One region of the Clostridium sp. LS3 genome, then DNA from elsewhere that is predicted to be linked to it. Evidence: riboswitches for the same ligand, from Rfam matches in the RefSeq annotation. Region 1 holds a riboswitch; the other holds the start of a gene.

Region 1 (16,802 bases):
AATCGATATATATGGTAAATTTGTTTTAAATTTACTTTTATTTATGTATAATAAACATATTAATTAAATAGCAATTTTAAAAAATATAAAGTAATTAATAACAATAATATTTCTGAAGGGTGAAAAGGTGCATATGATGAATTATATACCTAAAAAGGCTAAAGAGATTATAGACTATCATATTAAAATCATTGAATCAAGCTTACCTAATTTTCTTGAATCATATTATATTTATGGCTCTATTTCATTAGGGGCATTTGATTCCACTTTTAGTGATATTGATTTTATTGCAGTGATTAAAAGAAAAGTAAATGAAGAAGATATAAATACTCTAAAAAAAATTCATGCCGATATGCAAAGAAAATATCATAAAACTATTTTAGATGGAATGTATGTATTTAATAATGATATAGAATCTTTAAACAAAATCAAAAGTTCATGTCTTAGATTTAACGATGGGAAATTTCAGGGTTTTAAAAGCTTTGATAGAAACTCCATAGATGCCTACCAATTAAAAAAATATGGTATAACTATAAAAGGACAAGCGATAAAGAATTTAAATTATGGGATAAACTTTGATATTTTGATTGATGAAATGAGGAATAATCTTAATACTTACTGGATTAATTGGATTAATGACTGTAGGAAGTTAACATCCATGAAATATATTGGTTTATTTGTAAGTTTAAATATTATTGAATGGGGAGTTTTGGGTGTTTCCCGCCTTTATTATACCTTCAAAGAAAGAGATATAACATCCAAAATTGGTGCTGGGGAATATGCACTACAAAATCTACCTGAAAGATGGCATAAAATAATTAATGAGTCCATGAGATTAAGAAAAGGTAATAAAAAATCTTATTATAATTCTATTTTTGAAAGAAGAAATGATGCCTTAACATATATTAATTACATAATTCAAGAAAGCAATGAACTTTTTAATGAGAAGAAGTAATTTTCATTATTAATATATAGCAATATAAAAGGATGCATACAGGATGTCCTCCTATATCAGCTAATTTCCAGAGTTTATCAATAATTTTATGTAAACTTTAGAAAAATAATTTATATTTTGTAGGTTGGATAGTATGATCACATATCCAACCTTTATCCTCACATTATTTTAAGACAGTACCTTCATTTAATATTAATTTAAATATAATATCATCATCTATAATCTCATAAGATAAAATCCAGCCATTTTCTTTAGCTAATTCACTACATAAATACAATCCAAGTCCTGAACTACTTACTTCTTTAGATATATCCTTGTAGTTATTATATTTTATAAATGGTTCTAATAGCTTATCTCTTATTTCTAAAGGAATTTTAGCACATTTATTTTTAATTTCTAAGGTTATTTCTTTTTTATCTTCATATAGCTTTATATTGATCTCGTTATTAACTGAATATTTAATGCTGTTATCCAAAAGGTTTAAAATAATTTGTTCAAAATCCTCTAAAACGCCATAGAACATAACTTCTTGTAATTCTTCTTTTATATAAAGACCATTACTTTTAATCCTTAATTCCAAATCTTCTAATATCTCTTTAATTATATTAGTTAGTGAAAATTCACTTTTACATTTGCTCTTATTTATTTTCCCTCTTGAGCTTTCTAAAATCTTCTCAACTAGCTTTTTCATTTTCTCACATTCAAGAACTATCCTACTGCTCGCTCTATTTAAAAATTCATCATCCATTTCTTTTATATTTTCATCTCTTAGTATTTGAGAATACAAAGAAATAGCTGTAACTGGAGTTTTTAGTTCATGAGTTGCATTATTAAAAAATTCTCTTAAGGCTTTTTCTTGATTATTTAACTGATTTTTCATAGAGTTATAGGTTTTAGTTAAATCAGCTATTTCATCTTCTGTATTTATTTCTATATCTTTAATATCTTTTCCTAAAGTAAATTCCTCCATAGAAATACTTAAGTTTCTAAGTGGCTTTGTAACCTTCTTAATAATCATAGATATAACTAATATAATTGTTATAACAATAAATACTTGTCCTAAAATTATAATTCCTATTGTTTTTATCATTTCATTATATTTACTTAAGTAGTCCTTTTGTATTATTAAATTACCACTAAAGTTATCTTTAATATATAAAGGATAATTATAAGTTGTAAAGTAAGAATTATTTGAATGCTTAAACTTAATTATAGATTTAATATTATTACTTTCTTTTATTATACTTGTTATTTCTTCATTATTTATAATTTTTCCTACAGATTGATTTATATTGCCATTATCATCAGCTATACTAACATAACCTTGTGTTATTTCATTAATTGGAGATAATGCTTTCCAAATAGGCTCTCCCATTATTTCATTTTGCCTTATTATATTTAAAGATGTTAATTTGATTCTATTCATTTCTTCTATGATATCATTCTTAAAAGACTTATCTAAAAATAATGAAATAAATATAGTAAATATTATATTTATAGTTACAACTGAAATTATTGTCCCAATTAAAAGCTTTCCTCTCAAGGTTTTATTCAAAATATCACCTCATTATATATCCTATTCCAAATACTGTTTCTATAATAGAATTGTCTTTATCTTCATTAAGCTTTTCTCTTAATCTTCTTATATGGACATCAACAGTTCTAGTATCTCCTTGATAATCATATCCCCATACCTTATCTAATAAATCATCTCTTGAAAATACAACTCCCTTATTTTCATATAAAAAATTTATTAAATCAAACTCTTTTCTTCTTAAAGGAACCTCTTTACCTTCCTTTATTACACTTCTATCTCTTTTATTAATTTCTATAATCTCTTGGTCTTTATCTTTATTTGAAGTAATATTTTCTTCTATACCTTTTTCATTTCTTCTAAAGATTACTTTTATTCTAACTAAAACCTCCTTAATTTCAAAAGGCTTTACAATATAATCATCAGCTCCAAGCTCTAAACCTAATATTTTATCTATTATTTCACCTCTTGCAGTTAACATTATTACATAAGTACTCTTAGATATTTCCTTACATATATCAAAGCCATCAATATCAGGTAACATTAAATCTAATAAAACTAAATCTGGTTTAAATTCTTTAACTTTTTCTAAAGCATCCTTTCCATTAAATACACTTCTTACATCATATCCTTCTTTTCTAAGTGCAAAGGTTATTGCATCATTTATTGAGTATTCATCCTCAACTACTAATATATTTTTCTTTCCCATAGTTCCCCCATAAATTTATTTTTCTTCTATTTCTAAGAATGAATATTTTACGTCTTTAACATAAGATGATTTACCAGCAGTATTCTCTTCAAATTTTATCAATTCAAAAAATATACTATTTCCCTCCTTATTTGCTTTTGCTATAATATTCTGATAATATGAATCATCAGCAAGCTTAAAAATCAAATCAAATTCACCTTTATCTCCTATTTCTGCAAGATATAGTTTATTTCCATGACTAACCACAAAAAATTCAGTATTTTCAATTTCATTAATAATAAATACTTCTTCATCCATTATTTTTATTTCATTTGTACTTATATTATATAAAACATCTTTATAGCCTTTATCATCAATAAATGATATTATTAAATAATCTCCACACTTATTAAAATAACCCATTCTAGTTACAGTATCACCATTTATTGTTTCAATTCCAACTTTTGAAAAATCAAATTTTTTATAATCTTCAAAATAAATTTTCCCATCCTTTAAAATTACTTTTCTAATTTGTCCAATGGTATCTAATGCCATAATGGATTTTTCTTTTTCATCGTAGTAAAATCTATTTAATTCCATTTTTACTATACCAGTTGTATAATAAGTTTCATTTTTTATATCTACAATTAATATTGATTTTTCTTCTTTCACCTCTGAATCTCTTCTCTTAGAAGTTTCTTCTATATAATAATTATCATCTACCTGAAACGTAGTACTACTAATATCTCCAAAATCATAATACATTTCAAAATAAGCTTTATCATAATATTCTAATTCAAATTTAATATTCTTTTCTAAATCTATATAGTAAAATTTTTTATCTCTTGTATAAATACCTTCACTATAAACTCCTCTATAAGAAGTTGTTTTTCCTGTTGATTTTATATAGTAGTCTATATAGTTTATACCCTCTTTTGCAAACCATTTATTTTCTTCTTTTATTAATTCTCCAGATTCATTTATTATATATGGACCTCTTGTTTCGTCTTCACTAACTGGCTCAGTTCTAGATGTACTTAGAATACCATTTACTCCGTCTTCATCATAAAAAAGTGGCTTAAATAATATATCTTTATCATTAATATTTATAGTTCTTTCCGTAATCTTATATTTATTTAAAACTTCATTTTCCTTAGTATTTTCCTCTAACACTTTTGTATTATTGCAACTAACCATAGCTATGGAAAATAACGCTATTATCAGTGAAATTATTTTTTTCATAAGAAAAACCTCCCTGTACTTTTAATTATATATTACCTGGAAGTTTTTACATACTTTAATTAACTTATTACAAAGTTATTAAATTTATAAATTATTTATAACTTTCTTATATTAAATTTTCTTAATCAAATATCCTTGACTATATATTTAATTTTCATTCTTTGTTATTTCTATAATAGAGTATTTCATATCTTCTTTTATTACTGGAGCATTATAATCTTTAATATTTTCTTCATTATATTTAATTTTAGTAACAAATATACTATTTCCTTCTTTATTAGCTACACCATAAAAATACCTATATCCTTCGGAATCATCTAATTTATATATTAAATTTATTTCTCCATCATCACTTATTTCTGCTAAATACCTATTTTCATTATATAGACAAATAAAAAAATTAGTATTATTAACTTTTCCTATTACGATTTTTTCTTTATCCATAGATATAAACTCATCTGATTTAACTTTATAAAAAAGATTACTATAATCGTAAAACTCCTTAGATTCATTATTATGGATATTAAGAATTAAATTATCTTCAAAATAAAAACTTCCTAAATATCCGTATTTATCATATATTTCTAAATTCTCTACTCCAATATCTTTATACAACTCAAAAACTATCTCTTTTTCTTGTAATATTGACTTATAAATTTTACCTGAATTATCTATAGCCATTATAGCTTCTTCATTATTATCAAAATAAAATTTAATATACCTATTATTATTGTTTCTAACAACATAATAACTCTCATTTTTTAAATCAATAATAATTATTTCCTCATTATTTATAGATTTCCCTTTATCTTCTACATTAAAATATCCCTGAATATAATAATTTTCATTTCCTTCTAGCTTAGCCCCCCTATTTTCAAAGTTTTTAAGCTTTAACTCTATGGAATTATATATTTTTTCATATCCTTCTAGTTCAAATTTATTTTTATTTACTATATCTATATAATAAAATTTTCTTTCACTTAATCTATTATAGTTAAGCATATATACCCCTGAACCTATACATCCATAAGTATCCTTTATAAATCCTATCTCATCTTTATCAAACTTACCTTCTTCTACCCTTTTAAAAGCTCCACTACTATCAATATAGTAAGGTATTTGGAACTCTTCAGGAGCTCCACTATTTTTAGGAGACATCGTTCCATAAATTATGTCTGAATCATAAAACAAAGGCATAAAAGATTTATCTCTTTCTGTATTTTCAATATTTTTCTCAGTTATTTTATACTTATCAGATGTCTTATTATCCTTAGTATTTTCTTCTAATACTTTAGTATTATTGCAACTAACCATAGCTATAGAAAATATAGCTATCATCAGTAAAATTATTTTTTTCATAAGAAAAAACCTCCCTATACTTTTAATTATATATTACCTGGAAGTTTTTACATAGTTTGATTAAGTTGTTACAAAGTTATTAACTATTTTAAATAATATGAACATTACAATCTCATTTTCTAAATTTGAAATAAAGTTGCTAATAAATTTTTATAGTGCTATTATTTATAATGTTTTTAAAATAGTTAAGTAACTAATTGTAATATTAAAGTCTATAATATACTTTATTTTACTATATTACAGATTTCTAAATAAAGGGGGGCTATTTTTGACAAAAGATATGACAACAGGAAATCCTGTGAAACTTATTTTAACTTTTTCTATTCCTTTACTTATTGGTAATGTATTTCAACAGTTTTATAGTATGGTTGATACTATAATAGTTGGTAGATTTCTTGGAGTTAATGCATTAGCAGCGGTAGGATCTACTGGAGCCATGGTGTTTTTAGTTAATGGTTTTGTTATTGGACTAACTAGTGGTTTTGCTGTTCTAGTTGCTCAAAAATTTGGAGCTAATAATGAAGAAGGAGTAAGGAAAGCTTTTGCTAGTTCTTTAGTTTTATCTGCCTTAATGACTATAGTTGTTACTTTTATAAGTGTTGTTTCTGCAAGACCTTTACTTGAGCTTATGAACACTCCTTCTGATATTATTCAAGATTCATTATCTTATATAATCATAATATATGCTGGTAATATTGCTATAATATTTTATAACATTCTTGCAAGCATATTAAGATCTCTTGGAGATAGCAAAACACCTTTATATTTTTTAATTATTTCTTCAATATTAAATGTTGTATTAGATATTGTATTTATTGTTAACTTCTCAATGGGAGTAGCTGGAGCTGCTTATGCAACTGTTATTTCACAAGCTGTTTCTGCAATTTTATGTGCAATATATATAATAAAGAAATTTCCTATTTTAAAGCTTAAAAAGAAGCATTGGAAAATTAGAAAAAGCTATGTTCAAAAGCAATTAAGAATTGGTGTTCCAATGGCTCTCCAATTTTCAATAACAGCTGCTGGAGCAATGATACTTCAAAGCGCTCTTAATTCCTTTGGTTCTAAAGTAATTGCTTCATATACTGCTGCCTCTAAAGTTCAACAACTTGTAATGCAACCTGCTGTTACATTTGGAGTTGCTATGGCAACATACAGTGGACAAAACCTTGGTGCTGGAAGAATTGATCGTATAAAAGAGGGAGTTAAAAAATGTACTATGATAAGTATAGTTGTAAGTATTATATCTACTATAGTTGTTGTATTATTTGGTGGTGCTTTTACTAAATTATTTATGAGTGGTAATGATTTAGAAGTTATAGGATATGCAAGACAATATTTAAATACAGTTTCTATATTCTATATACCGCTAGGACTTATATTTATATATAGAAATACCCTTCAAGGAATTGGAGATAGCTTTGTTCCTATGATGGCTGGTGTCGCTGAAATGGTAGCTAGAACAGTTGTTGCATTTACATTACCAATTCTACTAGATTTTACAGGAATTGCTTTAGCTGATCCTGCTGCATGGATAGCTGCTGCCGTACCTCTTGCCATTACTTATTTTAAAAGAATTAATGTCCTTATGAAAGAAAAAGAACTCGCTAATTAATAAATGAAGTAAGCTGTATCTAAATTAATTTAGATACAGCTTGTTTTATTTATGCAGTTCATAAAATATTTCTTCAGCGCCTTGAAAGTCAAAATCACTTTTATTAAAATTCGTATATTTATTTACTATTTTCAATCTACACTTCTCAACAATTTCATCAAGCTCATTAGGTTTGTATAGTCTTAAATAAAAGTCTTCATGTTCTGAACGAATATATTCACTATTGATATAAAGCTCATATACTCCCGGCAAATACATAATTTGCTGATAGGGATTATATGCAGATTTTTCTTTTAATAAAATTTCAAACGAGCCCTTTTCTACTCTTTTTCTTTCTTTAAAATCATCAGTTTCAAACTTATATTCATCAGCATAAGATTTATTATTGCGATAGTTAATGTCAGTTTCCACACCCAAAACGATTTTCCCTGATGATTTCAAGCTATTTTTCATCATCTCCAGGGCGTTGTTAATATCTCTTCTGTTAGTTAGTAATGAAAAAGAAATTGATGCAATAAAAATAAGGTCATACTTTTCTTTGCTATGATTAAATGTGGTAAAATCACATAAATCAATTCCTGTTGAAAGATTATTTGACAATAGTTTTTCTTTGCATCTCTTTATCATATCCTTAGATAAATCAAAACCATCAATATCAAAACCCTTCTTTAAAAAAGGAATTAAAAATCTTCCTGAACCACACATAGGTTCTAAAATTTTCATATTTTCATTTGCAAATGAAAGTAAAAAATCCAATTCATCTTTTGGCGCTTCGGGCTTATCAATATCATAAAATAAAGAGCACAGGTCACCATAGTAATATTTATCCATAATTCATCTTCCTCCTAATTAATTTTTTTCGAGACATAATTTGATAGCCTCCATAGCAAAATTTAAAATATAAGTATGACAATTTCATTATAGCAATCTATAATATATTCTACTGTTCCATTCTTGCTAAATGATGTTGTGTTAATCCATAACTAGGAATATAATGTAGATGTTTACTAATATTTCAAAAGTAATAAATATAATATTATTCGAGAACTTTATATAGACTAAATTGATAACTGTGCCTTAAAATAGATTTATGTAAGCAACTTAACTAATAAAACTCTGGCTAATTTCGAAGTTATCTATAATGGTGAAATTAAGACTATTGCTCCTATGACAAACTTATTTCTAAACCTTTAAAATTAATAACGTATGAAAATAATAATGTTAACCTTATTGTAAGTAGAGGTATTGGTAATAGCCTATTTCCTTTTAGAATAAATAATAGACCTCATATTCCTATAGTGATTTTAAAGAAATAAGGAGAGTTTCCCTCATTGGAAACTCTCCTTATTTCTAGTCATTACTCTCAATATCTCTTGCACTTCTATATGAGGAATATCATCTTCTCCAAGTTCTTAAAAATTTATATTATCTGGATCCATTCCTGATCCACCACAATTAATTAAATTATCTATAAACTTTATATCCTCTTCTTTAAGTTCAAAATCAAACACTTCAGCATTTTCAGCAATTCTACTTGCTGTTACTGATTTTGGAAGTGGTAAGTTTCCTTTTTGAAGTGACCACCTTATACATATTTGTGCTATAGTTTTTCCATACTTATCTGCTACATTTTTTATTTCTTTTACTTCAAATATTTTTCCTGTTGATAAAGGACTCCAAGCCTCAACTAATATGTTATGTTTCTTACAGAATTCAACTGTTTCATCTTGATTTAATCCTGGATGTATCTCTATTTGATTTACCATAGGAGCTATTTCACAATTTTCTAATATATTTTGAAGATGATTAGGTTTAAAATTGCTTACTCCTATTGCCCTTATTTTTCCTTGTTTATAAAGCTCTTCGAAAGCTCTCCAAGTTTCTATATTTACTTCTTTCCAATCTTCCTTAAATATCTTAGGAATTGGCCAGTGAATTAAGTATAAATCCACATATTCTAGTTGTAAATCCTCTATTGTTTTTTCAAAAGCCTTTAGAGTACTTTCATATCCTTGCTCTGTATTCCAAAGCTTGCTTGTAACAAATATCTCATCTCTAGGTACACCACTGTTTTTAATAGCTATACCAACGCTTTTTTCATTACCATATACTGCTGCTGTATCTATATGTCTATATCCGACTTTTAATGCTTCTTCTACAGATGAAATAGCAATTTCACCATTAGGTGTTTGCCATGTTCCAAATCCTACACATGGAATTTGTATTCCATTGCTTAATATATAAGTGTCTTTTAAATTTTTCATAAAATTTCCTCTCCTTCTATTTTTAATATTATATTATCTAAATTCATAGGCTTTCTACTTAAAATATTATTTAAGTTAATTATAGTGCAATAAGGTTAATCATTAAAGAATAAGCTATACTTATTGATAATTCTGCTATATTTATTTTTATTAATTAAGTGTGAGACGTTATAGGAAAAAGTATGCTTTCATCTTTAAAGTCTCCTTTGCATTTTTTTATAAATAGAGCATTGTCATCATCTATTTTAGGTTTAATACTTACTTTAAATTTTTCACTTTCTGCAACAAAATTAAATATTATAACTTTATCATCTTTCTCTAGTATTTTTAATATTATATTATCTAAATTTATAGGCTTTTTACTTAAAATATCATTTAATATAAGTTCTTTATCATTTCTTTCCATTATAGCTACAGCGTCCTCATCTTGAATATAATAAAGATTATCTTTGTACATATATTTGCAATAAATCTTAAGTGGCCATTCATCTTTTATAACTCCAAGCTTATTTGAAACTTGAACTCTATTTTTACACATTTTATCTATTATCTTCTTATCTTCTTTTAAATCTAAATTTAACTTTTTAATATTAGTTGTTTTCTTATTCTTTATATCTTCAATATAAATTATATTCTCAGTGTTTATCTCATATGAAGTTTCATTTACTCTATTAAATCCAAACTTAGGATAAAAGTTTAAAACAGAATTATTTGCAAATAAATATATAAAATCTACCTTCTTTTCATATTCTTTAAATATTTCCTTCATAAGCCTTCTTATTAGACCTTTATTTCTATAATTTTTATCTGTCATTACTGTTCCTAATTGAATTGCTTTATTAATCTTTCTATTCTGGACTATAGTAAATTTATTTATAGAAACATTTGCAATTACCTCATCATTATGAATATAGGAATATGAAATATAATTATCATTGCAATATCCCTCTTCAAACCACTGTTCAAAGTCTAATCCAAATGTATCTGCTGCTAACTTACTAAAACTTTTTCTATACTTTTTATTTTTCTTTAAATCTTTTACCAAAATAAATTCATACATTATTTTCCCCTTAACCTTTTAATTTATCTAAATTACAAAATTATTAACTAATTTTATTTAAGTTCAGAGACTTTCTTTAATACCTTAACTTGCCTAAAAATTTTTCTTTACTTATTTCCCATATATATTCTATATTTAAATATTAATATTAAATATATACTTACTACAAATATAATTATTACATTATAATCTAAATAGTCTAATTACTAATAACATATTATTTTTGTTTGCATATAATATTTAAAAGCAATTAATTAAGTGTGGTATTATGAACTACTTATTAGAAATTCAAGATTTTAAGCTATTAGGTTCTGGAGCTGAAGGTTCTGTTTATTTAACACCAGAAGGTTATGCACTTAAAACCTTTAAGAATATAAAAGCTGCTAAAAGTGAAGAAGAAATATTTAAAAAAACTTTAGACAGTCCCTTTTTCCCAAATCCAATTTTAAGGATAAGTAATATTTTAATAAGAGAATATGTAGGTGGAGAAAATCTTTTTGAATACATTACTAAACATGGATTGCCTTATAATTTATCAAAGGAAATTATAGATTTAATTGAAGATTTAAAAAGGCTTAAGTTTAAGAGAATTAATATTAGAAATGCACATATATTTGTAGACTCTAAGGGTAAAATAATGGTTATTGATCCAAGAAAACCTTTTACTAAAATTACTCCTTATCCTAAAGATATAATAAAAACACTAGTTAAACTTCACTTATTTGATAAGTTTTTAAAAGATGTTTTACAATACAAGCCAGATTTACTTTCTTATTGGACTGACGCTTATAATTATCTCGCTTGTCCTAGAAGAAAAAGAATTTATAGATATGGCTAATTAAGTGAGAACTAGAGATAAATCTTAGTGGATTTATCTCTAGTTCTCACTTATAAAAGACATTACTTTATATATTCTGATTTTAATATTGAATATAACTCTAAATTAACTATTCCTTTTCCTGTCCATATATTCCCTTCTCTTATAGTACCATCTTTTATAAAATTATTTCTTTTTAATACATTTTGAGATTTAATATTTTCAACCATTACATATGCTTGTATTCTGTTTAATTCTACTTCATTAAATAAATATTTTATTAAGGTCTTAACAATATTACTAGCTATCCCCTTACCAAAGTAATCTTCATTTAAAGTATATCCTATAGTAACTACACTCACTTTTTCATCTATATCAAAAATTTCCGCTACACCTACAAGCTTTTTAGGATTAGATTTAAGAAAAACACCTAAAAAAACTATCTTTTTCTTTTGAAAATCTCTTTGAAAATGAGCAATCATATTTTTTACTGTATCAATAGATTTCTTTGCATTTCCAGGTTTATATTTATATAAATTTTCATTTGCACAAATTTCATATAAATCCTCTAAATTAACTTCTTCTATTTTACTTAATATAATTTCTTCACTTTCAATATAAGGAAATTGACTAAATAATAAATCTTTTTTCATAATATTACATCCCCTTTATAAGTGTTTATCAAATTATAGGTATATTAATTTTAAATTTTTTTTCCTTTTATTTATAAAGTTTAAATTTGTTCCATATTTTTCATATATCATAAAATAATTATAAATAATTTTTACTTAGCCTACAACTTATTAATAAAAAAAGCTATACACTAATAAATTTATTAATGTATAACTTTTCTTTTAAATAATATATTAATTATTTGTTAATAGCTATAAAGTTCACCATAACTTAAGGCAAGAGCTATTTTAGGGTTCGAACCTGGATTTATCCATTGTAAAATTTCTTTCATCTTGCTTTGTTCAACAGCTACACATCCCCAAGTTGGAACCCCAACATCTACATGTAAAAATATTGCAGAGCTTTTCCCTGGAACAACTGGCCATCTATTATAATCAATTACTAAAGAGTATTTATATGAATTGCTATGATCTATTAAATGCTCTGCTGAATTCCATCTACCATTTGGTGCTCCAAACTGCATTGTATTGTAATAAGGTGAATTAACATCATCTACCCAATATTCTGAACCATCTAATACTCTATATGGAACTCCACTTCCTGGATTTTGTGCTGCTCCAAAAGCTTCTGTTAAACTATATACACCTGTAGGAGTACATAAATCCATTTCATAAACTTCACTTGCATTTTTCATTCCATTTTCACCTAATCTTGCAAACATACTATCATATTCATACCATTTTCCATTGCTATCTTTTTGCCATAGAACTAACTCAGCTGTACTACCGCCTGTACTCACAACTGAAATTATTTGATTAGAATTCTTAGCAACTGATGTATTGGCAATCTTAGGCTCATTATTAGACGGAGCTATAGATTGAGTATTTGAATTCGAAGTATTATTCTCAACCTTTGAAGCCTCTTCTTTTTTCTTAGCTTCTTCAGGTAATGCTATTTCATTTTCTTTTTCCTGTTTTTCTTCTTCCTTCTTTTTCTCTTCTTCTATTTTTGCTTCATCTTGAATTCTCTTCTCAACCGAAGATTTTAAGTCCTTTAACTTATCTAAAACTTCATTTGCTTCATTTAGTTTTTTACTGCTTATAGCTTTGTTAAAGTCTTCTTTTAATTTACTATAAAGCTCTTCTTCATCATTATTCATATTTAAAATTTTAATATTATCTGCTTCTTCATATACTTCTTCTATTTTTGCATCTAATACTCTATCTTTTTTTACCTTGTTCACATAAAAAGCACTAAATCCTATAACAATAAAAATTAGTACTAACGATGCTATAATTAAATTTATCTTTTTGTTTTTTATCATTTTTCCCCCCCGTATATCAAAAAGTCTTTTGTAAATTAGTATTAAAATTATGTTCAGCATTGTAAATAAATTATTGGTAACTCTAATTATTATCATACATTTTTTTATAAACCAAATAAATAGTAAATTATTCCAATCAATTTCAAACTGATACCTTCTTATTTCTCTATATAAAATACTATATTAAAAATTATTGACTTTTATTTCATTCTTATGTAAACTTTACTTGTAAATTAAATAAAAGAAGTGCTAGGGGTGCCTTTAGGCTGAGAGATGATTTTTCATTAACCCTCTTTACCTGATCTGGATAATACCAGCGTAGGAAAGTCACAATGTATTTTTATGGAATTAAATTATTATAAAGCTATAAACGTACCTCCTAGCATATTTTTAGGAGGTATTTTAAATGGAAAATTTTATTAACACATTAAGAGAAAGCTTTAGTCAAATATTAAAAAGCCCGCTTTCTTTAGCTACTCTTTTAGGAGTTATTATTTTAATACTTACTTTTATTAGATTTAAAAAAATAAAGCTTGATTCAAAGATTATGGCTAGAATTGGCATTGCTTTAGCCTTAGCTACGATCCTTCACCTTGTAAAGATAGTAGATTTACCTAATGGTGCTGGTAGTATAAATTTAGGTAGTATGGTCCCAATACTACTTATTGCTTTTATTTACGGTCCTGAAATAGGTATGCTTACTGGATTTTTATTTGGGATAATATATTTAATTATCAGCCCTTATATACTTCATCCAATTCAAGTTTTATTTGACTATCCTCTTCCTTTTATGGCAGTTGGACTAGCTGGGTATTTTAAAGATAAAAAACTTTTAGGAACATTTCTCGGTATGTTTATTAAATTTATATTTCACTTTATATCAGGGTTTATATTCTTTGGACAATTTGCACCTGAAGGATGGTCTCCAGCTTTATATTCTCTTGTAGTTAATGGTGCTGTTGTTGGAGGAAATCTTATTGTAGTTTTAGTTATTATAGGATTATTACCTATAAATAGAATTATAGAAGGAAGTAAAAGCTTATCTCATTAATTTTGCAAATTTACATTTTTTTACTTAAAGTTATTATTTCTTAAATTTTATAGTATAATATTTAAGAAATAATAACTTTAAGTTTTAGGGGAGTGAAAATAATGGATAATAATTTAACTAACAACACAAATAATGATATTAACTACGACAAGTATTCTCAACCAATGACATTGAAAGATTGGATAATAACATTTCTTTTAATGTTAATTCCTATTGCAAACATAGTTTTAATGTTTGTTTGGGCTTTTGGATCAAATGTGAATAAAAGTAAGAAAACTTACTTCCAAGCAACTCTTATTATGATTGCTATTGGAATAGTTCTTTGGCTTATATTTGGATCAATAATTATTGCAGCTATTTTAAGCTCTGGATATTAAAAGTTTTATTATATATATGATTCTAATTTACTATTAAACTTGCTTTTTGAATTTTAACTATTGATTTCAATTTAAATATAGATAATGTAGAATATTAATTAGAACATATATACTACAAAAATTAAGAGGCTATGTTAAAGTTAAAATGTCCTTCATATAGGATTCATTTTAGGTTTAACTAGCCTCTTATTTTAATAATTCTTATGAATATATAATCATAATTGAATAAGACTTTAACTTAGGAATAAAATAAGATTTAACAATTTTTATAGTTTCTATCCCTGCATAACTATGGTCTGCTATAATATTCCACTCACCAGATTTTGATTCAGGAATATGTTGATTTATATCATAATCATCTATAGATGTTCCATTATAAATTACAATTAAATCATTTAAGTTTTTTTCAATATTGTATAGGTTTCTAAAATGACACTTTATTACTCCAGCCTTTTCATCTCCATTTAAAAAACTAATCTCAATGTTGTTATTTATGTCATCTCTACTATCTAGTCTAAATTCCCTATAGTTTTTTCTGATATTTATTAATCCCTTTACATAATTAAATACATCTATATATTTTGCTTTATCCCTCCAAAAAATTGCATTTATATTATCTGGACTTTTATAACTATTGTGGTCTCCATTTTTTGTTCTTAATATTTCTGCTCCACCTTGAATAAATGGTATTCCTTGTGATGTTAATATTATTGAAAGGGATAAAATATTTCTTCTTACTAAATGATTATCTAAAACATTATTTTCTAATATTTTTCTATATTCATCTTCTTTAATATTAGGTTTTAAGCTTTTCTCTATTTGATCCCAGAGAGTGTAGTTATCATGAGCATCTACATAATTTATAGTTTCCTTAGGATTAAATGTTAATGTATTTATAGATCCTTTTAAACCCTCTATTATATTCCATGCAGTAGGTCCATTATGTTGATTTCCATTTGAAAATCCATTTGATGGACTATTATTTCCCCTTATAAAATCTCTAAAAGTGTCATTAAATACGGAAAAATCTTCACCTTTTTGCCTTCCTCTGTAGGTTCCATTTAGTAGTGATGATTCTCCTCCTTTCCAAGGCTCTCCATAAATTAATATATTGTCATCAATTTTCTTTATTAAGCTAGTTATTTCTCTCATAGTATCTATGTCTATTAATTCCATAAGGTCAAATCTTAAACCATCAATATTATAATCCTTTATCCAATGAGTTATAGAACCTATAATAAACTTTCTAACCATAGGCCTTTCTGTTGCTATTTCATTACCACAGCCTGAACCATTAGTAAATCTTCCTCTATAATCTGTTCTAAAGTAATATGATGGAACAAGACTATCTAAATTTCTAGTTTCTTGCATATGATTATAAACTACATCCATAACTACTCTTATTCCATTTTTATGAAGAATCTTTATCATTTCTCTTAGTTCTATTATTCTAGCTATTGGATTATATGGATCACTTGAATAACTGCCTTCAGGAGCATTATAGTTTTTAGGATCATATCCCCAGTTTCTATTTCCTTTTTTGTTTGATTTTCTTTCATCAACTGAACCAAAGTCAAATATAGGTAATAAATGCACATGTGTTATTCCAAGTTCTTTTAGATGATCAATACCTGTTTTAACTTCAATTTTTCTTTTTGTATCTTTATATCTAGCTCCTTCTTTTGCTAGTCCTAAATATTTTCCTCTAATATTTTTATCTATTCCACTATCATCGCTTATAGTAAAATCTCTTACATGAATTTCATAAATTATAGAATCCTCTTTTCTTAAAAGCTCTGGTTTTTTATCAAATAACCATCCTAGTGGCATGGTTTTTATATTATTTATATCTATTAAAAAGCCTTTTTCACCATTTATACCTA
Region 2 (16,802 bases), 1.4 Mb from region 1:
TATGAAACAAGCAGAGAAGTTTAATAGACCTATTATTTGCTTTATAAATACATCAGGAGCTTATTGCGGTATTGGAGCTGAAGAAAGAGGGCAAGGTGAAGCAATAGCGAGAAATTTAATAGAAATAGCTCAAATAAAGGTACCTATAATCTCTATAGTAATAGGAGAAGGTGGAAGTGGCGGAGCTTTAGCCTTAGCTTGTGGAGATAGAGTATGGATGCTTGAAAACTCAGTTTATTCGATTCTTTCACCAGAAGGATTTGCTTCAATACTTTTAAAAGATCCTTCAAAGTCTAAAGAAGTTGCAGAAACTATGGGAATAACTTCTTATGATCTTTTAGAAGGAGGAGTTATTGAAAAAATAATAAAGGAACCTAAAGGTGGAGCACATAAGAATGTAGACTTAGTTGCAAATTCAATTAAGGAAGAATTAATAAATGAAATAAAAGTGCTAGAAAGCAAAGATAGAAATAAGCTTTTAGAAGAAAGATATTTAAGGTTTAGAAATTTCTAATTATCTTTTACTAATGATTAACATTTTAAAACATTAATTGGAGTAATAATGCTTGGTACTATTTTTAGATTATAAGCTAACTTTTTTGTTTAATACAAAGGAGTTAGCTTTATACTTATTTAAAATATGAATTTAAAAGAATATTTTATATATACAAAAAATACAATAAATTATATAGTAATTACATATAAATTTAAATCAATAGAAATCACATCAAATTACAACATGACTTACCAAGTTACCCAAGTAAAAAGGACATAATTTTGAAAACGTATAACATAAGATGTGTAGTTAATGAAAAAATGTATCTCTTAGTATTGGCTTAAATAAATTTAATTTTAAGAAGGTTATTTAAATGAGAAATAAATAAAAAATAAAGGAAGGTAAAAAATGTTAATCAAAAAGAGAAACACATTAAAACCATCAAAATTAATATCAACAATTGTATTAGCTTTAATGTTAGCGATTGGAGGTTTTCTACCTGGAAGTACTTTAATAGCTAAGGCAAATCACTTTACAGAAACAAAGATGTATTCTATTCATCTTTTAAGTACGTATGAAAGAAGTGTAACTTATAATTTAGCTCCAGGAACTGTGATTGTTATGTATCCTAACAGTGATAGAACTGTATTTACGTATTTATGGGCAGATGATTTAGTAAAAAATAATACAGTGCAAACTGTTGTAATGGCAGGCGTTGGAAGTAGTTCATTAGGAACTGCAGCAATGGCAAAACAAATAGCAAATGAATTGGGAGAGCCTGTAGCAGGGATAGTTAGTGGTTGGGGGGACTCTACTATCTGGTATTATGGCTCTCAAGGATATTACGTAGGTAGACCTAACAATATTGATGGGACATACTATAGTAATTCAGCTTCTTATAAATTATATTCTCTATACTTAGATGGCGCTCGTCCACAAAGAGTTATAGGACATAGTAAAGGAAGTATGGATTCAGCAAATGCATTATTCAGACTCAAAAATGAGGGAAAAAATTCTATGTATAGTGAAACAAGTTTTATTTCTTTAGGAATAGGAGTAAATGTACCAGAAGGAGTTTATAATTATAGAGGTTACTTGGGAACAGAGGATTCTTTAGGTGCTACAAATACAACAAATGAGAATGGATTAACAATGCTGAAGGGTAGTGAGCATCATATTAATCCAACCTATTCTAAAAATTTACCAGTAACAGCAGATATGTTAGAGAGATAGTTTGAATTAAAATTATAATGTATATAAATTAGAAAGAATTAATCAAAAGATTCTTTATGAATGTATAAGTTGAATATTGTTAATGTTAGGAGGTATATATAAAAGTACCTCCTTCATATTTTAGGGGGAATTAGTTATTCTAATAATATTTGACTAAGAGCATTCTTAGAGTATAATAATAAAAAAGAATACTAATAAGGGGGAATTTAAGTGAAGAGAAATGATTACATATCATGGGATGAATATTTTATGGGGGTAGCAATACTTGCAGGAAAAAGAAGTAAAGACCCTAGTACTCAAGTTGGAGCTTGTATAGTTGATAATGACAATAAAATATTAAGCCAAGGATATAATGGACTTCCAAGAGGCTGCTCTGATGATGAATTTCCGTGGAGTAGAGAAGGAGATATGTTAGAAACAAAATATCCTTATGTAGTTCATGCTGAGCTTAATGCTATTTTAAATAGTAGAGGAACCGACCTTTATGGATCTAAGATTTATGTTGCCCTATTCCCTTGTAATGAGTGCGCAAAGGCTATAATACAAGCTGGGATAAAGGAAGTTGTTTATTTATCAGATAAATATGCTGATACTGATATTGTCAAAGCTTCTAAAAGATTATTAAATGCAGCTGGAGTAAGAATTACAATGTTAGAGCCTAAGAATAAAAATATAAATATATCTCTAGATATAAATGATATTTAATTAGTAAATATCAAGCACGTAGAAGATGATTTCTCTATTAAATGGGAGTCGTCTTTTTTATTTCTTTATATTGGAATTAATTATATAATGTAGATAAGTTAATAAATTAGAGGAAGAAAAAATGAATATCAAAAATATTATAGAAAAATTTAAGTTGAAAATAAAAGTAGTTTATTTAGCATATAAGCATAAAGATACTCCAATAATTGCAAAAATATTAGCTGGTATAACTGTAGCATATGCTTTATCACCAATAGATTTAATACCAGATTTTATTCCTATCTTAGGATATTTAGACGATTTACTAATACTACCTTTACTAATATACATATCAATAAAACTCATACCGAAAGAAATCATAGGGGAATGTGAAGAAGAATCAAAGGAACTTTGGACAAATGGAAAGCCTAAGATTTGGATATATGGAGTTCCAATAATTATTATTTGGATTATGGTTATCGCTTTAATAATATATAAGCTTTTTATCAAATAAAAGTTATTAATATAAATAATTAAATTAAGAGTAAATATTTAAAGTGTAAACATATAAAAAATTCTATGTTTACACTTTGGAAATAACTCAGTAAAAGGTGTTAACAATTGTGCCTTATAATGAGAAGGAAATAATAATGCTTTGGGAGAGAAATATGAGAGCGAATATATTAATTATAGAAGATGATAAAGATATAAGTGAAATCTTAAGATTTGCTTTAATGAAGGAAGGATATAAAGTAAATTAAAATGGATTAGAAGTAGAATAGGAAATAAAGAACCTTAGTCCAGATTTAATATTACTAGACATAATGTTAAATGATATAGATGGACTTAGTGTTTGTAGAAATGTTTTAAACTTTAGGAAATCTTAAGGCTTTATAAAGTTGAAATTAATAATTAAGTAGTATTATTTATATAAAGTTTTAATTATCGTTAATATACATTTAGCGTAAAACTAAAGAGAGGAAAGAATTACATGAAAATATTAATTTTAACAAGCCGTTTTGGAATGGGGCATTATTGTGCTGCAGAGGCTATTAAGGAAGAATTACTTGAATCTAATACTGATGATATTATTGAAGTTGTAGATATCGTAAAGGTATTGTTCCCTATTATGTATAAACTAGTTTATAGATTCTTTAATCTTTTTATATGTAGATTTTCATGTGTGTACAACTTTATAAATAGTTTTGCTGTGAAGCATGAAAAAACTTGCTTAAAGAGACGAAATTTAAATAAAATAAATTCTCTAATTGAAAAATATAATCCTGATTTAATAGTATCTACATGGTCTGCATGTTCTCGCTTTATTTCAACTTATAAGGAGGAATATGAAGACGATATTCAACTATATACACATATTACGGATATTACAGCTCATGATGGATGGATTGCTAATAAGACTAATATGTATTTTGTAGCAGCGAGAAGCACAATGGAACTCCTTTTATCAAAAGGAGTTCCTGCTGAGAAAATTATTATAAATGGAATACCTGTAAGGAAATCATTTAAAAATGACATGGAAGTGCAATCTATTAATGATAAAAAGAAAATCCTAATAATGGGAGGAGGGCTTGGGTTAATAAGAGGCCTTGATAATATATTAGAACAATTATATGAATCAAGCGAGGTTCATATTACAATTATAACTGGTAAAAATAAAAAACTATTAAAAAAGATTAAAAAAGATTACCCTAAAATAGATGCAGTTGGTTATACAGATGAAGTATATAAATATATGGAAAGGTCAGATTTAATAATCACTAAGCCAGGAGGAATTTCTACTTTTGAAGCTATTTATACTACTACACCTTTATATATTATTAAACCATTTTTATCTCAAGAGGTTGGAAATGCTGAATTTATTGAAAAAATGCTTATAGGAAAAATTGCTTGGGAAAATAACTCTAATATATCTGAAGATATTATATCTTTAATAAGTAACGATAGGCTTTTAGGACAAATGAAATATAATATGCAACATTTGAAGAATGAAATTTCTGAATTTAAACTAAATGAAGTTTACGAAAGGAATGTGAAAAAAGATGTGGATAATTATATTGATAATTATAACGATAATATCTTTAATAATATATGGAGTAATTCCTACAGTAATTTATAGAATATGGAATAAGAAACTAAAAAAGCTTAGGAGAGAAAAAGAAATAGAAAATATATACTTAACATTTGACGATGGCGTTGACAATAAATATACTACAGAAGTTCTTAAAGTCCTAAAGACTTACCAAGTTCAAGCAACGTTCTTTGTTGTAGCGGAATTTGCTAAAAATAATCCTGAAATTATTAAGGAAATAAAAGAAGATGGACATATAATAGGACTACATTCATTAGAACATAAAAATGAAATTTTTCAGACACCATGGAATATAAGAAAAGATTTTTCAAAAAGTATGGATATATTAAAAGAACTTGGTATTAAACCGAAGTTTTTTAGACCTCCTTGGGGGCATTTTAGCTTGGCGGCTATAAAGGAAATAAAGAATTTAAATTTAAAAATTGTTCTTTGGAATGTAATTGTAGGAGATTGGAAGGCAAATATAGATGCAACAACTATAGCAGATAGATTGCTTCGTGAAACAGAAAAAGGAGATATTATCTGTCTTCACGATGGTCGAGGAAAAAATGATGCTCCGAAAAGAACTGTTGAAGCATTAGAGATAGTTCTTCCAATTTGGAAATCACAAGGAATTACCTTTGGAACTTTGGAGGAACTTTATGAACAAATGTAAAAAACTAGTGAATTTATTGAAAAATGGTGGGTTATTTATAATAATTGTTATAGTAACATTCAAAATGATTTTTTTCAATGCTGACTTTAAAGAGATTATAAAAACAGTGTCAGATGTAAACTTAGTATATATTGCTATTGGCATAGCTGCTATGTCTCTTGTGGTTCTTTGTGAGGCTATAAATATAAGGCGTAGTTTAAAGAGTTTTAAAGAAAGGGCAACACTACTTGAATGTGTACAGTATTCATTTACGGGAATTTTTTTCAGTTCTATAACACCGTCAGCCACTGGGGGGCAGCCAATGCAGCTTTATTATATGCATAAAAAAAAGATAGATATTTCTAATGGCATGCTTGCGTTACTAATATGTCTTGCAACATATCAACTTGTTACCGTATCAATGGCAATTATGGGAGTAATAATAAAATTTGAATTTTTAAAAGGAACTCTTGGAAAGTTTGGTATATTACTATTTTTAGGGATTGGGTTAAATGTAATTTTATTAGTATTAATATTGGTATCTATTTTTTCAAAAAAGCTTATTTTTAAAGTTGTGAACTTATGCGTTAAAGTTTTACAACACTTTAATTACCAAAAATCTGTAATATTTAATGAAAAGGCATTAATAGAGATAGAGAAGTATAAAAAGGGTGCAGATTATATTAAAAATGATAAATTTTTTATAATTAAAACTATTCTTACTACCACGGTACAAATTTTAGCATTGCATAGCATCCCGTTTTGGATATATAAATCCATTGGAATGTCATCAGTGTCTTTAATTCAATTCATTTTGATTCAGTCTACCTTATACATTACAGGTGCAGCATTACCGTTGCCAGGTGCGGTAGGAATAGGAGAGAAAGGGTTCTTAATATTTTTTAAGACTTTATTTCCAATTCATCTAATAAGTTCTGCTATGCTACTTAGTAGAGGTATAAGCTTTTATTTAATGGTCTTAATTAGTGGTATAGGAGTTATGGTTTTACAGATAAATTTAAATAAAAATTTAAAAGGTGTAGAACTTTAGCCAATTAAAAGGTTAAGTTAAAATTAATAGAATTTGACTAAGGAATATAATTATGGATGGGAAATGAGAGGTTTATGTAAAAGGATGAAGAAGTTGATGTTAGTATTTTTAATAATTATAGCATTATATGTGTTTGTCGTTTGGCAAAATAATAGTATTACAATTTCTAACTTTAATTACTCAAGCTATGATGTGCCATCTAAATTTAATGACTTTAAAATTGTACATATTTCTGATTTGCATAACAAAATGTTTGGAAAAGAGCAATCAGAAATATTAGAAGAAATAGAAAAGTTATCACCAGATATTATTATAGTTACAGGTGATTTGATAGATAGGCGTAGATATAATTTAGATAAAGCAATGGACTTCATTAATGGTGCAATAGAAATTGCTCCAATTTATTATGTTTCAGGAAATCATGAAGCATGGTCAGGAAAATATTCTGAAATAAAGGATAGCTTAATTGAAGTAGGAGTTAATATAATAGATGATACTAAGTTAGAGATTACAAAAGAGAATAGTACTATATATCTTTTAGGATTATCTGATCCATCTTTTCTTACCTCGAATTATACAGATGGGATCGATATAAGTAATATGGAGGAATATTTAAGTAATTGGTCAAATATTGAAGGCTTTAAGATACTACTTTCACATAGACCAGAGCTTTTTGATTTATATTCTAAAAATAATATGAATTTAGTTTTTTCAGGACATGCTCATGGAGGCCAAGTTAGGATTCCATTTGTAGGAGGAATTATAGCTCCAAATCAAGGGTTTTTCCCTAAATATACTAGTGGAAGTTATAATAGTGATAAAACTACAATGTTTGTTAGTAGGGGATTGGGGAATAGTTTATTTCCAGTAAGAATATTTAATCCACCAGAAATTATATCAGTAACATTAAAAGGATATAATTAAGAAATTACTAATATAGAATATAAATTAAAGAGTTAATTATGCTACTTAAATTAGAATTCATGGAGGAATTATGTATATAGATGCACACACACATTTAGATTTTTTTGAGGAAAATATAGAAAAAGCAATTGAGGATATAAATAAGAATGAAATATTAACTTTAGCTAATAGTATGAATATAGAAAGCTATATAAAAAATAAAGAATATAGTAAAAAGAGTAAATTTATTAATCCATGCTTTGGCATTCATCCATGGAAAGCAGCAGAATATAAAGGGAATTTAGAAGATCTTGTACCTTATATAGAGAAAAGTGAGTTAATAGGGGAGATAGGTTTAGATTTCTTCTGGGTAGAGGATAAAAGTACTTATGAAGCACAAAGAAAGATTTTTAATTTTATATTAAAAGAAAGTATTAAAAGAAATAAGTTTGTAAGTATCCATACAAAAGGAGCTGAAGAAGAAATTTATAATGCTCTAAAAAGGAATAATTATAATAAAGCTATTATACATTGGTATAGTGGTGAAATAAGCACTTTAGAAAAATATATTGAGCTTGGATGCTATTTTACAATAAGTGTAGATATAGGGTATTCAGAAAAAACTAATGAGGTTTTAGATAGAATACCATTAAATAGATTACTTATAGAAACTGATGGGCCAACAGCTTTAGAATGGGTTAATGGAGAATATGGATATCCAAGGGCAATAATAGATGTTGCTAAAAAGGTTTCAAATTATAAGAATATAGAACTGAATGAATTACTAAAAAATATAGAGGGTAATTATATTAGAATAATTAGTTAGGAGAATTTTAACTTTAATGCCTGTAATAAAAATAGCCATAGGAGCTTTAGGGATTGATAGTTGTATTATTTGGAACTAATAAGGGTGAGGGATGAAAAGCACTTAGAGAATTAAGCAAAGTAAATCGTTGAAACTTAACTTAGAAATGGATTGTGTAATATATAATTGTTATACAATTAATAAAATTATTTAGTTGATAAGAATTATTGATTAGCTTGACATTTGGAATGAAAATGAATAAAATGGAACTATAAAAAGTAAATAGATATCTGGGGGGGCGGTGAACTGCCTGAGATAAAGTTGATACTATTTTGACCCATGAACCTGATTTGGATAATGCCAACGTAGGGAGATTATTTGTTATTGAATTTTAATATACAAATTGAACTATAATACAGTATTTCTAATCAGAGATACTGTATTTTTTTACTATATGGACATATAAATAAAATCAAATTTGTTTACTTTTAAATATATTTAGAGGAGGAAAAGACTATGTCAGTTTGTAATGTAAGTCTTCAAGTAATACCAACAGTTAGTGAGGATAGAATTTATCCTGTTGTGGACAAGGTTATAGAATATATAGCATCCACTGGAGTTAAGTATGAAGTTGGAGCTATGGAAACCACAATGGAGGGAGAATTAGGTGAATTACTAGAAATAGTAAAAAGGGCTCAAGAAATTTGTACTGAAGAAGGTGCATCAAGAGTAGTATCTATGGTTAAAATAGATTATAAAAAAGAAGGCGTGACAATGGATGAAAAAATTAAAAAATATAGGGAATAAGATAGCACCTATAGTATTTATTATAATTTTATTAGTTTTATGGCAGTGCATAGTAACTATTGGGGGCATAGAAAAGTATATAATGCCAGCACCAACAGATGTTATGCAAACATTAGTTAAGGATTTTAAAGTTATGATACCTCATACTTTAACTACATTATATGAAGGTATGATAGGGTTTTTAATAGCAATAGGATTATCTATAATACTAGCAATAATTATGGATATGATTCCACTAGTAAAAAGAGCTTTATATCCAGTACTAGTTATATCTCAAACTATACCGACAGTTGCTCTTGCGCCATTATTTATAATTTGGTTTGGATTTGGTTCACTTCCAAAGATAATAGTGGTTGTGCTAGTATGCTTTTTCCCAATAGTAATTAGCATAGTTGACGGGTTAGAAGGTGTAGATAAGGATTTAATCAATCATTTTAAATTAATGGGGGCATCTAAGCTTAATGTTTTTATGCATTTAAAGTTACCTTATGGAATGATAAACTTCTTTTCAGGTATGAGAATTGCAGCAACTTATAGTATTATGGGAGCTGTAATTGGAGAATGGCTTGGAGGAGAAAAAGGTCTTGGGGTATATATGACAAGAGCCAGAAGTGCTTATGCATTAGATAAAATGTTTGCATCAATAGTAATAATAGTAGTTATAAGCATGGCAATATTTTTTATAGTTACTTTGATGGAAAGAGTATGTACTCCATGGAATAATAAAAAATTAAAGATAAAGGAATAAAATACAAAATAATAGATTTTGAGGTGAAATAATAATGTTAAAGAAAAAAATTATATCAGTAGTATTAGCATCTGTAACAGCATTCACACTATTAGCTGGATGTAGTAAAAAAGAAGAAGCAAAAACTTCAGAAGGATTACAAAAGGTTACCGTAATATTAGATTGGACACCAAATACAAATCATACAGGATTATATGTAGCTCAGGAAAAAGGGTATTATAAAGATCTTGGATTAGATGTTGAAATAATTCAGCCATCAGAAGGATCATCCCTGCAACTTCTAGCTGCTGGCAAAGGAGATTTTGCAGTAAGTTATCAAGAAGATTTAACATATGCAAGAACATCAGATAGTCCACTTCCAGTTAAAGCTATAGCAACAGTTATACAACATAATACGTCAGGATTTGCTTCACCAAAGGAAAAGGGAATAGAAACAGTTAAGGATTTTGAAAATAAAGTTTATGGTGGATGGGGAAGTCCATCAGAGCAAGCTATATTAAAAGCTGTTATGGAGAAAAATGGAGCAGATTTTAGTAAATTAAAAATAGTTGATGTAGGAACAGAAGATTTCTTTATAGCAACAAAGAATAACTTAGATTTTGAGTGGACATTTGAAGCTTGGACTAATATGGAAGCTAAGCTAAGAGGGTTTGATATAAACTATATACCAGTTAAAGATTTAGATCCAGCATTAGATTATTACACACCAATTATTGCAGCTACTGAAGATACTATTAATAATAAAAAAGATTTAGCTAAGAAATTTATGGAAGCAACAACTAAGGGATATGAGTTCGCTATGAAAAATCCAGAAGAAAGTGCAAAATTATTAGTAAGTAAAGTTCCTGAAATAGGAGAAGAACTTGCAATAGAAAGCCAAAAATATCTTGCGGATAAATATAAAGATGATGCAGCTGTTTGGGGAGAAATGAAGGATAGCGTATGGGATAATTATACTAAATTTCTATTAGATAATAAGCTTATAAATAAAGATATGAAAGCAAGTGAGGCTTATACAAATGAATTCTTATCAAAATAAGATTTTACTTGAAAATGTATCAAAGTCCTTTGATGAAATGGAGATATTAAAGGATATTAGTATAAAAGTTAATGAAGGTGAGCTAGTATCAATTTTAGGTCCATCAGGCAGTGGAAAAAGTACAATATTTAATATATTAACTAATATTATAAAGTGTGATAGTGGTGAATTAAAAATAAATGGCGATTTAAGCTATATGTATCAAAAAGATATGATGGTCCCTTGGAAAAAAGTTATTGATAATATAGGAATTCCACTTGTATTTAAAGGTAATAATAAAAAAGAAGCTAGAGAAAAGGTTAAAAAGCATATAAATGAATTTGGACTTAGTGGATTTGAATATAAGTATCCATCACAACTGTCAGGTGGTATGAAACAAAGAGCCAATTTCTTAAAGACATATTTAACATCAAGAGATATTATGCTTTTAGATGAACCCTTTGGTGCTTTAGATTCAATAACTAGAAGAAAGATGCAAAAGTGGCTTTTAGATTTAACTAAAGAAATGAATTCAACTATACTATTCATAACTCATGATATAGAAGAGGCAATATTACTTTCTAATAGAATATATGTAATATCAGAAAAGCCAGCAGTTATAAATGGTGAAATAAAGGTTAACCTACCTAAGGAAAGAAATGAAGATATAGTTACCAGTGATGAATTTGTAGCTATAAAAAAAGAAATATTAAAGCTTATGTAACTATAAGCGAATTAATATTTAGCAATAGAACTTATACAAGTAGACTTTTCTATTAATGTCTATTTTATAAGTTCTATTTTATTTACTCTATAGAGAATTATAAAAAAGTTTATTCTGTCGATAACTTTTGATAATTTCTTTCCTTCAGTTTTCAAGTGGACATATGTAAGTTTGCATTGACTTGGAGCGAAGTGACGGAATAAGCAAACTCACATATGTCCACTTTTTTATTATAAATACTTTTTAGTTATTGTTTAAACTGAAAGTTACTAATAATTTAAACAAATATGAATATATAGACTTGAGAAATTATATAACTATACCATATATAGTGATTTTTGAAATATAAATACCATATATGGTATAAAAATAAAAAGTCAAGACTTGAAAGTAAATTTTAAATTATGTAATATAGAGAAAGACAAAAAGTAAAGGATAGGTGAAGCATGTTGATAGTTGTTGGTGGGATGATTGGGCTTGGGAAAAGTTCTGTAGCAGAGATTTTAGGGGAGCACTTTAAATCAGATGTATTTTATGAAAGTGTAGATGACAACCCTATATTACCTTTATTCTATAGTGAGAGTGAGGAAGAAATTCAAAAAAAGAGATATCCATTTTTATTACAACTTTATTTCTTAAATACTAGGTTCAAAAGTATAAAAGAAGCATTAGTTCATGATGATAATGTCTTAGATAGATCAATTTATGAAGATTGGTATTTTGCTAAGAAAAATATGGAGCTTGGTAGAATAAATGACTTAGAGATGAAAATATATGAAGATCTTTTAAATAATATGCTTGAGGAGTTAGAAGAGCTTCCTAAGAAAGCTCCAGATGTAATGGTGTATTTAAAAGGATCCTTCGAAACTGTTTTAAATAGAATAGCATTAAGAGGAAGAGATTTTGAAATTGATGAAAGCTTAAAAGAATATTACCGCTTTCTATGGAAAGATTACGATGAATGGGTAGAAAATTGTTATAATGCATCAGAGGTTTTAATAATAGATATGGATAAGATGGATGTTGTAAATAATGAAGCAGATAAAGAAAAACTTATAGAGCTAGTAGAAGAAAAGCTTAGAGAAGTTAGAGATATTGAAGAAATTGCATAAGAAGAGTTATTTTTATAATAATAGAGCAAACAATTTAGTTTGCTCTATTTTTTAAATTCAGAATAATATAGTCTAATATAAAGAGAACGTATAATGGTTATTCCTAAGAGAGTATATCTTCTATTATTAAAGGTATAGAAGATATATTATCATTCCCATTTGAGAATATATTATAATCGTAAATATAATCATCAAGAGATATTTCTGTTTTATGTTTATTTTGGGTTTCTGTTAAATTACTTTCATAATTTAATCTAGTAATATGAATTGATGTAGTTTTACCAATGGATTTTAGACAATCTATTTCTTTAGGAAATCTAGCATCAGGAATTAAGGCTACATCAAAATCATCTCTAACTAGTGATAATATTTTTAGTAATTCGTTTATTAAAAACATTTCATCTACCTCTCTCATTTTATCGCCTAAATGTTGAAGTAAGGTTCTACCATTATTATCTTTTAATTCATTCCAACCATAAACTTGTGTTGCAACCATTTTTAAATAGTCGGCATAGTGAATAATAAATACTTTTTTACCCTTTCCCTCTAGTATTTCTTTTAACTTCAAAGCTAAAGTATCTTTTCCATGTCCTGCTCTCCCAGAAATTGAAACACACTTCATTAAGGAACCTCCTTCTTATGTTTAATATATATTATATAGATTTTGGAAGAATTAAATTATTATTTTTATATTATAACAATATTAGTTTTATTTTAAATAGTATTATTCAAATAATTCTTTAGCTTTTAGTGCTATGTTCTCCAAATATTGAAAACATGGGTTTACTTTGTGAAAAGTTTTCATCTAATGCAGCAGCATCTAAATGAATACAGCTTACTATCTAGTAAAAAGATATCATCTACATTGTTTAAATCCAATACACCAACTTCAATTGTAGTTACTTTTTTTATGACTTCAGTAACTACATTATTTATTTCTTTTGTATGTCCAGTTTTACTAAAATATTAAATTGATATTTTCGCTATATCTCCAATATAAATTTAAAAATTATTATTATATAGATATTATAGAAGTTTATAAACTTATATACAAATCATAAAATTTTAGTATGTATGAGGAAGGGTTAAATAATATAAATTGTTGAGTAAATTTAGTATAAATATATTAATTTTATTATTTGCATATTATAATTATTTGTAATCAGAAAATATTTAAAACACGATTATATATAATTTATTAAATAACTAAAATTAATAATGAAGGAGTGAGTATTTAGTGATAGATTTTTTAATTAAAGCTCTTTCACTAAGATAATATATGGAAAATTTAGATGAAATAAAAGAAATAGTAAGTAAAGAGGTCAGTCATATAATTGACAGGGAAATAGATAAATCCTTATTAAAATATTTAATGGAAAATATTTTAGAAAATTATAAAGTTTTTGATAAGGGACATGGCATAAAACATATAGCAACAGTAATAGATTCATCAATTAAACTGTCAAAATATTTCCCAGTAAATAAAAATATGGTATTAACTATTGCAGTATATCATGATTTAGGAATGAGTATTGATAGAAAACTTCATCAAATACATTCAAGAGATATGCTGATAAATGATAGAGAATTAGAGAAATTGTTTACAAAAGAAGAGTTAACTTTAATGGGAGAAGCATGTGAGGATCATAGAGCATCCAATTCTCATGAGCCAAGAAGTATATACGGATATATAGCTTCAGATGCTGATAGAACAACAGATATATATGATATGATAGAAAGATGTTATAACTTTTCAAAGAAAAACTATAAGGATTTAAATGAAGAGGAAACTTATAACAGAGTTTATAATCATTTAGTAGAAAAATATGGAGAAGGTGGATATGCTAAGTTTTATTTAGAGGAAAGTAAAGATGTAATAATGAAACCTTACATAGAAGCTCAAGAAATACTTAAGGATGAAGAGCATTTCAAAGTTTTTTATAAAAAAATTATAGCTGATTAGAATTTTGATGAAAATATACAAAATTTAAAGATAATTTTGCAAGAATGACGTAGGAGGAATCCTACGTTTTTCTATATGTATTTTCAATTTTTAAAACTAGGAGTATTATATAATGATAGAATACAAAAGATAGACTAGGAGATGGACAATATGAAGATAAAAAAAGAGTGGGCAATATTATTAACGGTGTTACCTATGACCTTTATGACTACCCTTGATAGTAGTATAGTAAACGTAGCTTTGCCAACTATGGCTAGGGAACTTGGAACAACAATGGCTGGAATAGAATGGGTAGTTACAAGTTATTTAATAACTATATGTGCAACTATTTTATTATTTGGTAGATTTGGAGATATAATTGGTAAAAGTAAAGTATTTAAAATTGGAATTGGGGTTTTTACTTTAGGATCTCTTCTTTGTGGGATATCTAATAGCCTCTCAATGCTTATATTATCTAGAATAGTTCAAGCAATAGGTGCAGGAGCCGCAATGGCAACTAATCAAGGAATAATTACAGAAACATTTCCTCCTAATGAAAGAGGTAGAGCCCTTGGAATGACTGGAACCGCAGTGGCTTTAGGAACTATGGTAGGACCTACATTAGGAGGTCTTATAGTATCAGTGGCACCATGGAAATATATATTTTTAATAAATATACCAATAGGAATTTTAGTTTATAGTGGAGTAATTAAGGTATTAAACTTTAAAAAGGTTAAAGAAAAAGTTCCATTTGATATAAAAGGAACTATATTATTTATGATTTCAGTTATATTACTGTTTACCTCTATAAACTTTGGGCAAAGTATAGGATATACAAATCCTATAATTATAGGAGCTTTTATTATTTCATGTTTATTACTATTTATATTTATAAAGATAGAGAAAAAAATAGAAAATCCTATGTTAGATATAAGTATATTTAAAAATAGATTATTTTCATTAAGTATATTTTGTGGATTCACTTCTTTTGTTTCTATAGGAGCAATAAATATAATTTTACCATTTTATTATCAAGATGTATTAAAGCTTACTCCAAGTGCAGCTGGACTTATGATGACAGTTTCCCCTATTATATTAGCTATAGTTGCACCTTTAAGTGGATATCTTTCAGATAAAATTGGGAGCGAAAGAATATCCTTTTTAGGGTTGTCTATATTGACGTTTGGTATATTCTCATTGACTATACTTACAGAAAACACTTCATTATTAGTAGTGGCTATAGTAGTCGGACTACTTTCATTAGGAAGTGGAATATTCCAATCACCAAATAATTCATTAATAATGTCAACAGTTGATAAAACAAAGCTAGGTATAGCTGGAAGTATAAATGGGTTAGTTAGAAATCTAGGAACAACAACAGGGATAGCACTTTCAACAAGTCTTTTATACAGCATGATGAGTAGCAAAATGGGATATCATGTCGTAGGGTATATAGAAGGTAGAGCAGATGTATTTATATATGCAATGAGATTTGTATTTACTGGTATAGGATTTATATGTTTAATTGGTGCAATTTTAACTTTACTAAGAGTTATAAATAGAAAATCTAGAATAGAAAATGAATAAATATAAAAGCTTTTATAAAAACTACGTAAAAGCTTCAGTATAAAGAATTAACTTAAAATAATAGGATAAATCATTATATTATCTTATTATTTTAAGTTAATTTTTTTTATTTTAGTCACTTAACAAAAGTATAAATAAGAGAAAATATATAAAATCTTTTTTATCTCGTTATTTTTAATTTTCATATGATCTCCTTAAGTATTTTAAAATATATTATCAACAAGTATAAGATAATGTGAGTGGAATAATTTGGATGATAATGATATAATCTAATATTATATAATTTACAAGGAGAAAATATCATATGAAACAATATGAATATAAAATCGAACAAATACAAATAGAATTAAAAAGCATAATTAAGACTGATAAAAGTAAATATAACAACGAAATTTCAAAAAAATTAAACTTACTTGGAAATGATGGCTGGGAATTAGCCGGTGTAGATGGTACTTGGTTTTATTTTAAAAGAGAGCTTAATAGTACAAAGTAATTTACCTTAAAACTAATAAATTCAGTAGCAATTTTAATGTACTAAATTCAGGAGATGAGAGAAATGAGTAAGTGGGAGAGTAGTGGTAAATATAAAAATATTAATAAAATACTCGATATTATAGGAATTATATTAATTTTAGCTTTAGTCATAATCACCTTTATGTATTGGTTAAATGCACCAGATATTGTACCAACTCACTATAATGTGCGAGGAGAAATAGATGGATACGGCTCTAAAAATACAATATTTTTTCTATTGTCTATAGTAATAATATTATATATAGGATTGTATTTTTTAGCAAAATATCCACAAATATATAACTATGCAGTAAAAATAACCCCAGTAAACAAAGAGAAGCAATATAATATGGCAACTACTTTTATGAGAGTGCTTAATGTTGAATTAGTATTAATATTTTTTTATATTCAATTAAAACAAGTTACGTCTATTAT

The links. A riboswitch is a leader RNA that binds a small molecule or an ion and turns the genes downstream of it on or off. The one in region 1 is predicted to bind thiamine pyrophosphate.
Region 2: another riboswitch for thiamine pyrophosphate. It lies ahead of ACZJV1_RS14105 (thiamine-binding protein); the one in region 1 lies ahead of thiT (energy-coupled thiamine transporter ThiT).

Annotation. Positions count from the first base shown of each region.
Region 1 covers NZ_CM143921.1:1,618,924-1,635,725, reverse strand. The annotation lists gene ACZJV1_RS07525 (aminoglycoside adenylyltransferase domain-containing protein) at 134-955, shown strand; gene ACZJV1_RS07520 (HAMP domain-containing sensor histidine kinase) at 1,119-2,510, opposite strand; gene ACZJV1_RS07515 (response regulator transcription factor) at 2,515-3,198, opposite strand; gene ACZJV1_RS07510 (hypothetical protein) at 3,214-4,419, opposite strand; gene ACZJV1_RS07505 (hypothetical protein) at 4,567-5,778, opposite strand; gene ACZJV1_RS07500 (MATE family efflux transporter) at 6,047-7,393, shown strand; gene ACZJV1_RS07495 (class I SAM-dependent methyltransferase) at 7,439-8,224, opposite strand; gene ACZJV1_RS07490 (aldo/keto reductase) at 8,806-9,657, opposite strand; gene ACZJV1_RS07485 (GNAT family N-acetyltransferase) at 9,812-10,717, opposite strand; gene ACZJV1_RS07480 (protein kinase family protein) at 10,986-11,555, shown strand; gene ACZJV1_RS07475 (GNAT family N-acetyltransferase) at 11,618-12,187, opposite strand; gene ACZJV1_RS07470 (L,D-transpeptidase family protein) at 12,412-13,491, opposite strand; TPP riboswitch at 13,733-13,833, shown strand; gene thiT (energy-coupled thiamine transporter ThiT) at 13,898-14,542, shown strand; gene ACZJV1_RS07460 (hypothetical protein) at 14,644-14,919, shown strand; gene pulA (type I pullulanase) at 15,121-16,802, opposite strand, start outside.
Region 2 covers NZ_CM143921.1:3,001,396-3,018,197, reverse strand. The annotation lists gene ACZJV1_RS14150 (acetyl-CoA carboxylase carboxyltransferase subunit alpha) at 1-514, shown strand, start outside; gene ACZJV1_RS14145 (hypothetical protein) at 905-1,729, shown strand; gene ACZJV1_RS14140 (deoxycytidylate deaminase) at 1,979-2,434, shown strand; gene ACZJV1_RS14135 (YkvA family protein) at 2,556-2,927, shown strand; gene ACZJV1_RS14130 (MGDG synthase family glycosyltransferase) at 3,405-4,550, shown strand; gene ACZJV1_RS14125 (polysaccharide deacetylase family protein) at 4,489-5,178, shown strand; gene ACZJV1_RS14120 (lysylphosphatidylglycerol synthase transmembrane domain-containing protein) at 5,165-6,208, shown strand; gene ACZJV1_RS14115 (metallophosphoesterase) at 6,293-7,132, shown strand; gene ACZJV1_RS14110 (TatD family hydrolase) at 7,203-7,937, shown strand; TPP riboswitch at 8,198-8,305, shown strand; gene ACZJV1_RS14105 (thiamine-binding protein) at 8,433-8,723, shown strand; gene ACZJV1_RS14100 (ABC transporter permease) at 8,695-9,471, shown strand; gene ACZJV1_RS14095 (ABC transporter substrate-binding protein) at 9,506-10,510, shown strand; gene ACZJV1_RS14090 (ABC transporter ATP-binding protein) at 10,491-11,213, shown strand; gene ACZJV1_RS14085 (deoxynucleoside kinase) at 11,660-12,325, shown strand; gene ACZJV1_RS14080 (hypothetical protein) at 12,429-12,947, opposite strand; gene ACZJV1_RS14075 (hypothetical protein) at 13,116-13,295, shown strand; gene ACZJV1_RS14070 (HD domain-containing protein) at 13,605-14,288, shown strand; gene ACZJV1_RS14065 (MFS transporter) at 14,439-15,854, shown strand; gene ACZJV1_RS14060 (hypothetical protein) at 16,159-16,347, shown strand; gene ACZJV1_RS14055 (DUF1648 domain-containing protein) at 16,411-16,802, shown strand, end outside.